2 regions of the Mycobacterium sp. BMJ-28 genome follow, and region 2 is predicted to be linked to the other one. Evidence: riboswitches for the same ligand, from Rfam matches in the RefSeq annotation. Region 2 holds a riboswitch; the other holds the start of a gene.
The links. Region 2 has a riboswitch for cobalamin ahead of metE (5-methyltetrahydropteroyltriglutamate--homocysteine S-methyltransferase). Riboswitches for the same ligand answer to the same signal wherever they lie in the genome.
Positions count from the first base shown of each region.

Region 1 (5,795 bases), 3.1 Mb from region 2:
GGCCGCCCGCGGATCGGAGATGTTCACCGGAGCCGCACTCGACGGGGTTCCGCAGGACGTCAACGACGACGAGGTGGCGCCCCACCCCGACCTGGGCGGCGCCATCATCGCGCCGTTCAACAAGCAGGTGGCCTGGTTCCCCGGTGACCTGTGGATCGGGGACACCCCGTTCGAGGCCTGCAGCCGCCAGATCCTCAAACGGGTCACCGCCGATGCCGCGACCCTTGGCTACACCTTCAACCTCGGCATCGAGACGGAGTTCTTCCTGCTCAGCGACGAGGGCGGCACGCCCGCACCCGCCAGTGCCGACGACAATCTGGACAAACCCTGCTACGACCTGCGTGGGTTGCTGCACAACTATCCGGTGGTCGACGAGATCGTCACCGCGATGAACGATCTCGGCTGGGACGTGTACTCCTTCGACCACGAAGACGGCAACGGCCAATTCGAGACGGACTTCACCTACACCGATGCCGTCACCATGTCCGACCGGCTGGTGTTCTTCCGGATGATGGTCGGCGAGATCGCGCGTAAACACGGCCTGTTCGCGTCGTGGATGCCCAAGCCGTTCGCCGACCGCACCGGCAGCGGCGCCCACTACAACATGTCGCTGGCCGATGTCGACGGGACGAACCTGTTCGACTCGACCGACGACCCCCGCGGCTGCGGATTGTCGACGCTGGGGTATCAGTTCACCGCCGGAATCCTGCGTCACGCGTCGGCGATCTGCGCGGTGATCGCCCCCACCGTCAACAGCTACAAACGACTAGTCAAGCAGGGCAGCATGTCCGGGCTGACCTGGGCGCCGATCTTCGCCTGCTACGGGGACAACAACCGGACCAACATGATGCGGATACCCAAGGGCGGCGGACGGGTCGAGTGCCGCGCAGCCGACAGTGCCAACAACCCGTACCTCGGAGCGGCGCTGATGCTCGCGGCGGGCCTGGAGGGCATCCGTGAGGGACTGGACCCCGGCGAACCCAATCGCGACAACCTGTACTCCGTCTCCGAGCTCGAGCTGGCCACTCGCGGTATCGGCTGGCTGCCGCGCTCGCTCGGCGAGGCGATCGACGCACTCGAATCGGACCCCTTGGTGCGTAAGGTCTTCGGTGATGCCATGTTCGAGTCGTTCGTCACCGAGAAGCGGGCGGAGTGGGAATCCTTCACCGCTCACGTCTCGGCGTGGGAGACCGAACGCTATCTGAGGTTCTGGTGAGCACCCGGTGGAGTGAGCTGACGTCCACCCAGCTGGCAGAGCGGTTGGCCGCCGATCCGGACTGCGTCGCGCTCATCCCGGTGGGTGCCACCGAGCAGCACGGGCCGCACCTGCCGGTCGGCACCGACACCATCATCGCGTGTGCGTTGGCCGAGGCGGCCGCCGCCGAGCATGCGCTCGTTCTGCCGCCTATTGCATTCGGCGCGAGCTACTTTCACGGTGCCGCGCTGGCAGGGACCGTCGCGTTTGCCGGGGCGGAGGTCGCGAGCACGGCGACCAGGGTGGCTCGGTCGTGTGTCGAATCCGGCCTGCGCCGAGTGCTGTTCGTCAACGGCCACGTCGGCAACGCCGCGGCGCTGTGGATGGCCTGCGACGAGTTCCGGCGTGCCCTGCCCGATGCCCGTGTCGGGGTCATGCAGTGGTGGGACCTCACCCCGGATATCGCCCGGCGGGCGACCGCGGATGCGGTGGACTGGCACGCGAATGCCGCCGAAACCTCCCTGATGCTCGCGTTGCGACCCGAGTTGGTGCACGTCGACAAGCTTCAGGAGGCCGATGACCCGGACCGTACCGACGGTTTGGTGTTCAGGTATGCCGTGCAGCATGTCTCGACCAACGGGGTGACCGGGCTGCCGTCACGGGCGTCCAAGGCGGCGGGCCTGGAGTTGTGGGGAGATGTGGTCGACGCGGCCAGAGGGGTGGTGGCGCGCGCGCACGCCGAGCGGGCGCCGTTGGGCTAACCGTCGTGCACCCGCGCCGTAAGATCCATGCCGTGCCGAGCCGAGAGCAGGATGCGAAGGTCCGCGCCATCGGGCGGCCGCGTAATGCCGCCGCACCGACGGCCACGCCCCGCGCCGACATCATCAACGCCGCGACCAAGTTGTTCTCCGAACGCGGGTACGCCCAGACCACGATCAGCGATATCGCCCGCGCGGCGGGACTGCAGCAGTCGTCGATGTACTACTGGTTCCGCAACAAGGAGCAACTGCTGCAGGAGACTCTTCTGGTCAACCGGGCACCGCTGAAGTTCATCGCCGAGGTCGGCGCCGGCTCGGGATCGCCCGCCGTCAAGCTGTACCGGCTGCTGCGGTTCGACACCATGCAGTTGGCGATGTCGCCGATCGACTTCAACGAGATCCAGCGCATCGCCCATGAACAGCGCAGCGAATTCCATCAGTTCTGGACGGATTACGAGCGGCTGCGGCAGTGGGTGGTGGACCTCATCGGCGCGGCGGTCAGCGAAGGCAAGTTCATCGACTGCGATCGCGACGAGACCGCGGGACTGCTGCTCAACGTCGACGAGGGTGCCCAGAAGCGGACCCGCCTGCACCCCGATCCCGTCGACCGCGCGGAGGAGGCGATCCGGGTCGGCGAACAGGTGGCGACATTCGCGGTCCGGGGGCTGCTGAAGCGGCCCAGCGAGATCGGCCGGATCAGCGCTCAGGCCGCCCAGTTCGACGACGCGGCGATCGCGCTGCAGGTCGCCTCGCAGACCTCGGACTGAGCCGGGACCTTCCGCGCACGGTCGAACGGACTTACTCTGGTGTGACCTACATCACCAGGAGGCCCGGTGCGCATCTCCGACGTGCTGAAGAACAAGGGATCCGCAGTCGCCACGATCTCCCCGGAGACCACCGTTGCGGTACTGCTCGCGGGTCTGGTCGCGCGCAATATCGGCGCGATGGTGGTGGTCGGACCGGATGGCCCGGTGGGCATCGTGTCGGAGCGGGATGTGGTGCGCATGCTCCATGAGCTGGGCGCCGATCTGCTGCAGCGCCCGGTCGCCGACATCATGACCACCCATCTCGTGTACTGCTCGCCGGGTGACTCGGTGGACAGTCTGAGCGCGGCCATGACGCACAACCGGGTCCGGCACATCCCGGTGCTCGAGGACGGCAGGCTGGCCGGAATCGTCAGCATCGGCGATGTCGTGAAGACGCGGATGCAGGAGCTGGAGGCCCAGCAGGAGCAACTGCAGGCCTACATCACGCAGGGCTGAATATCCTGAATCGGTGACCGACGTCGAGGTTCGTCCCGCTGTCCGTGCCGATATCGCCGACCTGTCGAAGGTGCTGGGCCGCGCGTTCTCCGACGACCCGGTGATGGCCTGGATGCTGCCCGACCCGGCCGCCCGGCGGCGCAAACTGCACCGCGTGTTCGCGGCGTTGACCCGCTATCACCATCTGTCCCGGGGTGGTGTGGAGGTGGCGTCGGCGGGGCCGACAATCGGGGCTTCGTCGGCGGGGCCGACAATCGGGGCTTCGTCGGCGGGGCCGACAATCGGCGCTTCAGCGCTGTGGGATCCGCCGGGGCAGTGGCAGCACTCCGCCGTCGAGGAGTTGCGCGCCGCGCCGGGTCTGCTGCTGACGTTCGGTTCGGCCCTGCGCCGTGGCCAGCAGGTCACCGAACTGATGAAGCGTCATCACCCCGAGGAGCCGCACTGGTATCTGGCGGTGATCGGTAGCGACCCCGACGTGCGGGGCACCGGCCAGGGCCAGGCGCTGATGCGGTCGCGGCTGGATCGCTGCGACGACGAGCATGCCCCGGCTTATCTCGAGTCGAGCAACCCCGCCAATATCGGCTATTACCAACGGTTCGGCTTCGAGGTGACCGGGGAGATCACGCTGCCCGACGGTGGACCGTCGCTGTGGCCGATGTGGAGAGACCCGCGGTAGGCCCGGCTCCGGTAGAGTGCGGGCGTCGACCAGCAGGGGAATCCGGTGAGAATCCGGAGCTGACGCGCAACGGTATGAGGCGTACGCCTCGAGTCCGAATGCCTGCGGTCGGCGCCGACCGTTGACGGCCCCGCGACCGGGCCCCGCATCGAAGGAATCCCGCCGTGCGTCTTCTCGCCGTGCTTGTCTGCGCAATCGTTCTGCTCACCGCCTGTCAGCCGGCCGGCTCCGCCGAGCGCATCCCGGCGTCGGTCGCCGCCGCCGGCCACACCACCTACCCGTTGACGGTGCAGAACTGCGGCGTCCGCGTCACTTTCGACAAGCCACCCCAGCGCGCCGTGTCGCTGTACCAGGCCTCGACGGAGATCCTGTTGTCCCTCGGGCTGGCCGATCGGATGGTCGGTACCTCCACGTGGTTCGACCCGGTGTTGCCGAACCTGGCATCTGACAACGCACGGGTGCCCCGGCTCGCCGATAACGACCCGTCCCTGGAGACGGTGCTGGCCACCGAACCGGATCTGGTCACCTCGGCCAGCGCGCACACCTTCACCCCGGCGGTGGTGGCCGAGCGAACCCGGTTCGCCCAATTGGGTATTCCCACCTATCAGTCTCCGTCGGTGTGCACCGGCACCACCGTCGACGGTGAGACCGTGACGCGTACCGCGCCGCTTGAGATGGACACATTGTTCCGTGAGATCGAGGAACTGGCAGCCATTTTCGACGTGCCGCAACGCGGGACGGAACTGGTGGCCGAACTCAGGCGGCGGGTGGCGGCCGTGCCCGCGGTGACGGCGCCCCATCCGACGGTGGCGTTCTGGTTCTCCGGTCTGCGCACGCCGTACCTGGCGGGCTGCTGCTCGGCGCCGGGGATGTACGCGCGGGAACTCGGCGTCACCAACGTATTCGCCGACGCGCGGGAGGATTGGCCGGAGGTCAGCTGGGAGTCACTGGCCGACCGCGATCCCGACGTGCTGGTGTTGGCCGACCTGAACCGCCGGCGGGTGGACGGTGACGCACTGGATGCCAAACTCCGTTTCCTGGAATCCAATCCGGTCACCAGCAACCTGACGGCGGTACGCAACAAGCGCTACGTCGTGCTCACCGGGTCCGAACTGGATCCCGGTATTCGGCAGGTGCAGGCGGTCGAGCGGCTTGCCGCCGGGTTCGCGTCGGTCGGACCGGTGCGATGATCGGCCTGCGGTCGCTGGCCGTGTGCTCGGCGTTGCTGGTCGCCGGTTGTGGTCAGGCGGTGCCGGTGAGCGGACCCGTAGCGGTCCCGGGTTTCCCTCTGACGGTGCACAACTGCGGCCGGGACGTGGTGATCGACGCGCCGCCGGCGCGGGCGGTGTCGCTCAACCAGGGCTCCACCGAAATTCTGCTGTCGCTGGGCCTGGCCGACCGGGTGGTGGGCACCGCGACGTGGACCGACCCGGTCCGGGCCGACCTCGCGGCCGCCAATGCGCGCGTGCCCCGACTGGCGGCGAACGCACCGTCGCTGGAAACCGTGCTGGACACTGAACCCGATTTCGTCTCTGCCTCGTTCGCGGGAACCCTGGGCCCGGGTGGTGTCGCCGACCGTGGTGAGTTCGAAAAGATGAATTTGCCAACGTATCTGGCGCCAAGCGATTGTGTGGGCAAGGTCGCCGGCAGTGCGGACGGCGCCCGCACGCAACCGCTGGACATGTCTGCGGTCTACGGCGAGATCGGTGACCTGGCCCGGATCTTCGACGTCACCGATCGTGGGGACAAGCTGATCGGCGAACTGCGCCGGCGGATGTCGGCCGTTGCCGGCACCGCGGATGTCGACCTGGCTTTCTGGTTCTCCGATATCCGGGCGCCCTACTTCGCCGGCTGCTGCGGCGCCCCCGGCGTCATCGCCGCAACGGTCGGGGCCCGCAACGTGT
Region 1 is NZ_CM136783.1:2,205,042-2,210,836, forward strand. Features, by position in the region: gene glnT (type III glutamate--ammonia ligase) at 1-1,216, shown strand, start outside; gene ACXPWS_RS10910 (creatininase family protein) at 1,213-1,956, shown strand; gene ACXPWS_RS10915 (TetR/AcrR family transcriptional regulator) at 1,989-2,720, shown strand; gene ACXPWS_RS10920 (CBS domain-containing protein) at 2,787-3,215, shown strand; gene ACXPWS_RS10925 (GNAT family N-acetyltransferase) at 3,229-3,891, shown strand; cobalamin riboswitch at 3,887-4,015, shown strand; gene ACXPWS_RS10930 (ABC transporter substrate-binding protein) at 4,056-5,081, shown strand; gene ACXPWS_RS10935 (ABC transporter substrate-binding protein) at 5,078-5,795, shown strand, end outside.
Region 1: linked by a shared signal. The riboswitch ahead of ACXPWS_RS10930 (ABC transporter substrate-binding protein) and the one ahead of metE (5-methyltetrahydropteroyltriglutamate--homocysteine S-methyltransferase) in region 2 are both predicted to bind cobalamin.

Region 2 (5,795 bases):
CCCGATCGGGGCGCCCATCTATTTCAGCGCCAGTGCGGCCCAGTCCTGTTGAAACAGGAGATGCGGAACGGTTTTCTCGAAGTCGATGCGCTCGGAGACGAAGGTGGCGAACTCCTCGTTGCCGTAGGGCGCCCACACCGCCTGCTCCATGTACTTGCGGTCGAGGTCGGCGTACTGCTTCTTCACCTCATCCGACATCTGCTCCTTACGGAGCTCGTCCATCTTGGCGTCGAGTTCGGGGATGCTGACCCGGGAGAAGTTGTTGCCGTTGGTCGGCAGGATGCTGGCACCGTTGAGCAGCGGACGGAAGAAGTCGTCCGGGTGCGGGAAGTCCTGGAACCAGTCCCCGAATCCGGTGTCCAGATCGGGTGTCGACTGGTTACCGATGGTGGTGAAGTAAACATCGCCGGCGATCACCTTGAGCGTGGCATTGAAGCCCAGTTGGGTCAGCACGTCGTGGTAGTACTCCCCGATCCGCTTACGATCCGGTTCGTCGTCGGTCCACACCGTGATGTCCTTGTCCGCCGGATTAGCCTCGGCGATCAGCTGTTTCGCTTTGTTCAGGTCAGGTCCGGGATAGAGCTTGTACTCCTCGTAGCCCGGCATGCCCGGGGGCAGGATCTGCTGGGTCGGATGCATTCGCCCGCCGAACACCCGGTTGAGCGCCTCCGGATCGATCGCGTAGTTGATGGCCTGACGGACGCGGATGTCGTTGAACGGGGCCGTCTTGTTGTTCATCCAGAAGTAGTAGGTGTTGATCGAGTCCTCCAACCGGAACCGGTTGCCGAATTTCGCCTTCACCTCCCCCAGACGGTCGGCATCAGGCGGATCGACCATGAAGTCGATGGTGTTCTGCTCGACGCCGGTGACCTGGGCCGAGTTGCTCTTGTTCTGCGTCACGGTGATCTTGTCGACGTGCGCATCGGCCACCTCGTCGGCCCCGGCATCCTTCACCGTCTTGAAGTTCGGGTTTCGCTCCATCGTCATGGTCTGCGGCGCTTCGACTTTGGTGATTTTGAACGGCCCGCTGGACGCGGGCGGGTTGTTGGTCGCGTCCTTGTCCAGCGGTGTGCTGGGCGGCACGGGGGCGGCGAACGGCAACGCCAGGACGTTGTCGAAAGTGCCGTTCGGCTCGGTCAGCACGATGGTGATGTCACCGCTGGCATCGTCGGTGGTGATGCCGCTGATCTTGTCGGCCTTGCCGTCCGCGTACTCACTGGTGCCGACGATCGGCTTGTAGAACACCGATCCGCCGGAATCCGCCTTGAACAGACGTTGGATGGCGTAGGCGAAGTCCGACGCCTTGATGGGTGTGCCGTCGGAATACTTCATATTGGGCCGCAACGTCAATTTGTAGGTCTTGCCGTCCGGCGAGACCTCCGGCATGGCTTTGGCCAGGCCCGGAACCACCGTGGTGCCGTCCGTGCCCTTGGCGTGCTTGTAGGTCAGCAGAGGCGTGTAGACGTTGTACAGCACCTCCCACCCCTCGACGGTGTAGGACAGCTGCGGATCGACGTAGTCGGGGAATGACGTCAGCGTGATGTTGATGTCTCCGCCACCACCGGAGGCGTCCGACGACTCTCCGCCGCACGCCGCCACCCCGAATGCCGTCAGCGCAATCGCACACACTGTGATCGACGCCCTGCGCACCCTGCTCATCCAGTCCCCCTCGTTCTCGCCCGGCCATCCACTCGACGTTCATAAGCTGTACGCCACCGCGACGAGCTCTGGACCATCTTTGTGGAAATCTGGCCATCGGCAACTCGAGAATTCAGATTCGGAAATCCCGCCGAATCGAAAAGCCCAGCATGGCACTGACAATCGTGAAGGTTTGTCAGTTCGGAGGTCAAGCGCGTGATGCTCGCGCCGCGATCACGGAGGCCACGGCTCGTCACCGCCGAAGACACTAGGCGCCAATTCCGGTCGGCATCGCGCGTCCTACCGCGACGATGCGCGTGCCGGTGCTGAATCTGCTTCAGGCGCAGAAAGAGTGGGCTGCCACCGGTGGCGAATACAAGCCACCGAGGTGACGCGCTCGTTCACCTGAGCAGACCGCCCGCAGACCTGCGCTCAACTGGCCGGGTAAAGTACACCTCGCAACTGGTTTGCCGCAGGCGCGTATGTGTCAGCGGTATCGAGCGACGTCACCGGCAGCGGTGACGTCGCGAGAGGGAACCCGGTGGGAATCCGGGACTGTCCCGCAGCGGTATGCAGGAACGAACGCCGTCACACGCACTGGTGCACACAACTGCACTGGGAAGCGACGGCCAGTAGGAATACTCGATTTGGGTATACGCCTGTGAGTCCGAAGACCTGCCAGCTGTGCCGGGCGCGCCGCGTCCGGCGGCGCATCGCCTCGCGGACTGGGCGTATGACCGGAATGGACACCGCGCTTCGGTGCGTTGTTCGGTTCGGTCGCACGGCCTTGGGCGGTGGGCTTCCCCCCGTTTGAAGGACATCCTGTGACGAACACATTCACCGCCACCATCCTCGGCGCCCCACGAATCGGCCCCAATCGTGAGCTCAAGCGAGCCATCGAAGGGTACTGGGCCGGCCGCATCGATCGGGCTCAGCTCGAGTCCGTCGCCTTCGGCCTGCGTTCAGCCATCCGCACCGCACTCACGACGGCCGGCCTGGACTCGGTCCCGGTCAACACCTTCTCCTATTACGACCAGATCCTGGACACCGCCGTTCTGCTCGGCGCATTGCCGGCTCGGGTCACCGGTGTCGAGGACGAGTTGGACCGCTACTTCGCCGCCGCACGCGGCACCACCGACATCCCGCCGCTGGAAATGACCAAATGGTTCGACACGAACTACCACTACATCGTCCCCGAGATCGGCCCCGGCACGTCCTTTGCCCTCAATCCGGCCAAGGTGCTCGATGAGCTGCGCGAAGCCTTGGCCGAGGGGGTGGCCGCCCGGCCGGTCGTCGTCGGCCCCATCACCTTCCTGGCTCTGTCCAAGGCGGTGGATGGTGCCAAGACACCCATCGGGCGCATCGATGAGCTGCTGCCGCTCTACCGGGATCTGCTCCAGCAGCTCGCCGCGGCGGGTGCGCAGTGGGTACAGATCGATGAGCCCGTGCTGGTCACCGACATCCTCGATGACGCACCCGGGCTGGCCGAGCGCGTCTACCAGAGTCTGGGTGAAACACCGGATCGCCCAGCACTTTTCGTCGCCACGTACTTCGGGTCACTGGACGGTGCGCTGCCGGCGCTGGCCCGGACCCCGGTCGAGGCGATCGGGGTGGACCTGGTGGCCGGCGGCGACCAGGCGGTTACCGCCGTGCCGGAGCTGTCCGGCAAGCTGCTGGTGGCCGGGATTGTCGACGGCCGCAACATCTGGGCGACCGATCTCGAGGACGCGCTGAACCGGTTGGCCACCCTGGTGGGATCTGCGGGCGCGGTTGCTGTCTCCACATCGTGCTCGACCCTGCACGTGCCGTATTCCCTGGCACCCGAGACCGAACTGGATGCCGCGCTGCGCAGCTGGCTGGCTTTCGGTACGGAGAAGGTCGCCGAGGTGGTGACGCTGGCGAAAGCGCTGCGCGGCGGCCCGGACTCGGTTGCCGACGCCATCGCGGCATCCGCAAAGGCGGTGGTGTCGCGCAAGTCCGATCCTCGTTTGCACATCGACGCGGTGCGGGCCCGGCTGGCGACGGTGCTCGCCTCCGGTGTCGCGCGCGGGCCCGCGGCGCAGCGGCACGCCAGCCAGGACGCCCGACTCCGGCTTCCGGTGCTGGCCACCACGACCATCGGGTCGTACCCGCAGACGGTCGAGATCCGAAAGGCCCGCGCCGCAAAGAATTCCGGCGAGATCGATCAGGCCGAGTATGAGCGCCGAATGAAGGCCGAAGTCGCCGCTGTCATCGAGCTACAGGAAGAGATCGGGCTGGACGTGCTAGTGCACGGCGAGCCGGAACGCAACGACATGGTGCAGTACTTCGCCGAGTTGCTCGACGGTTTCTTCGCCACCCGCAACGGCTGGGTGCAATCCTATGGCACCCGGTGTGTGCGCCCGCCGATCCTCTACGGCGACGTCGTCCGCCCGCAGCCGATGACGGTGGACTGGATAACCTACGCACAGTCACTGACCACCAAGCCAGTCAAGGGCATGCTGACCGGTCCGGTCACCATCCTGGCGTGGTCGTTCGTGCGTGACGATCAGTCGCTCGCCGACACGGCCAATCAGATCGCTCTGGCGATCCGCGATGAGACGGTAGATCTGGAATCGGCGGGGATCGCCGTCATCCAGGTCGACGAACCGGCGTTGCGGGAGTTGCTGCCGCTACGCGACAAGGACAAGGCCCCATATCTGGCCTGGGCAGTCGGCGCCTTCAAGTTGGCAACGTCGGGCGTCGATGACAGCACCCAGATCCACACTCACCTGTGCTATTCCGAGTTCGGTGAGGTCATCGGTGCCATCGCCGACCTGGACGCCGATGTCACCTCGATCGAGGCGGCGCGGTCCCGTATGGAGGTGCTGGACGACCTTAACGCGATCGGATTCGCCAACAGCGTGGGGCCGGGTGTCTACGACATCCACTCGCCGCGGGTGCCAGCGACCGAAGAGATCGCCGAATCACTGCGGGCCGCGGTGCGAGCCGTTCCCGCAGAACGCATCTGGGTCAACCCGGACTGTGGTCTCAAGACCCGCAGGAACGACGAGGTGAAGGTCTCACTGCAGCACATGGTGCAGGCAGCCCAGCTGGTCCGCGCCCAGCTGTGAGGTAGACATCGTGCCCCGGATTCCGAGCGGATCCGGGGCACGATCTACATCAGGCCTCGCGACGTTCGTCCTGGATCAGGAAAAGCCGGGCGCGGTCAGTTTCTGACATGCCACCCCAGATTCCGAAATCCTCGCCGCCATCGAGCGCGAAGCTCGCGCATTCCCACCTGACCGGACAGTCGGCACAGATTTGTTGGGCATTCGCCACTCGTCGGCGACGGGACTGCGCGGGCTCCTCGTCAGGATGAAAGAACAGGTCGGGGTCGCTGTCACGGCACCGAGCCAGGTGCCGCCAATCGCCGGTTTCGCATGGATCTGGCCCAGTGATCAACTGGGGCTTCACTATTCGCCTCTGCGCTGCCGGCCCTGCTGGGTTGGCCACCAGAACTCGGGTGGTCACGTGAGCGCGCGTTGCGGACGTCCGCTGTACTCACTGAGGGGCCGGATCAGCGCGTTGGACGCCGCCTGTTCGACGATATGGGCGGTCCAACCCGTGATCCGGCTCATCACGAAGATCGGTGTGAAACTGGGGATGTCGAAGCCCATCAGGTAGTAGGCCGGCCCGGTCGGGAAATCCAAGTTCGGCCGGATCTCGGTGGCCGCAAACATGTCCCGCTCCAGCTCGTTGTAGATGTCCAACCAGCGGCGGCCGTCACACGCGGCCGCGACGGATTCGAATGCCGCCTTCATGGTGGGCACCCGCGAGTCTCCGCTGCGGTATACCCGATGTCCGAAGCCCATCACCTTCTCCTTGCGGGACAGCTTGCCGTGTAACCATCCCGACGCCCTGTCCGCGGTGCCGATCTCCAGCATGTCGTGCATCACCGCCTCGTTGGCACCACCGTGCAACGAACCCTTGAGCGCGCCGATGGCCGCCGTCACCGCGCTGTAAATGTCGGACTGCGTCGAGGTGACCACGCGTGCCGCGAAAGTCGATGCGTTGAAGCTGTGCTCGGCATAAAGCACCATCGACTGCTCGAACGCTGCCACGATCACCTTGTCGGGCACCTCACCGAGTGCCATCCGGAGGAAATTCTCCGAGTAACTGAGATGACTGTGCGGCTG
Region 2 is NZ_CM136783.1:5,624,624-5,630,418, forward strand. Features, by position in the region: gene ACXPWS_RS27920 (ABC transporter permease) at 1-18, opposite strand, end outside; gene ACXPWS_RS27925 (ABC transporter substrate-binding protein) at 19-1,659, opposite strand; cobalamin riboswitch at 2,120-2,335, shown strand; gene metE (5-methyltetrahydropteroyltriglutamate--homocysteine S-methyltransferase) at 2,463-4,730, shown strand; gene ACXPWS_RS27935 (WhiB family transcriptional regulator) at 4,780-5,130, opposite strand; gene ACXPWS_RS27940 (bifunctional 2-methylcitrate synthase/citrate synthase) at 5,127-5,795, opposite strand, start outside.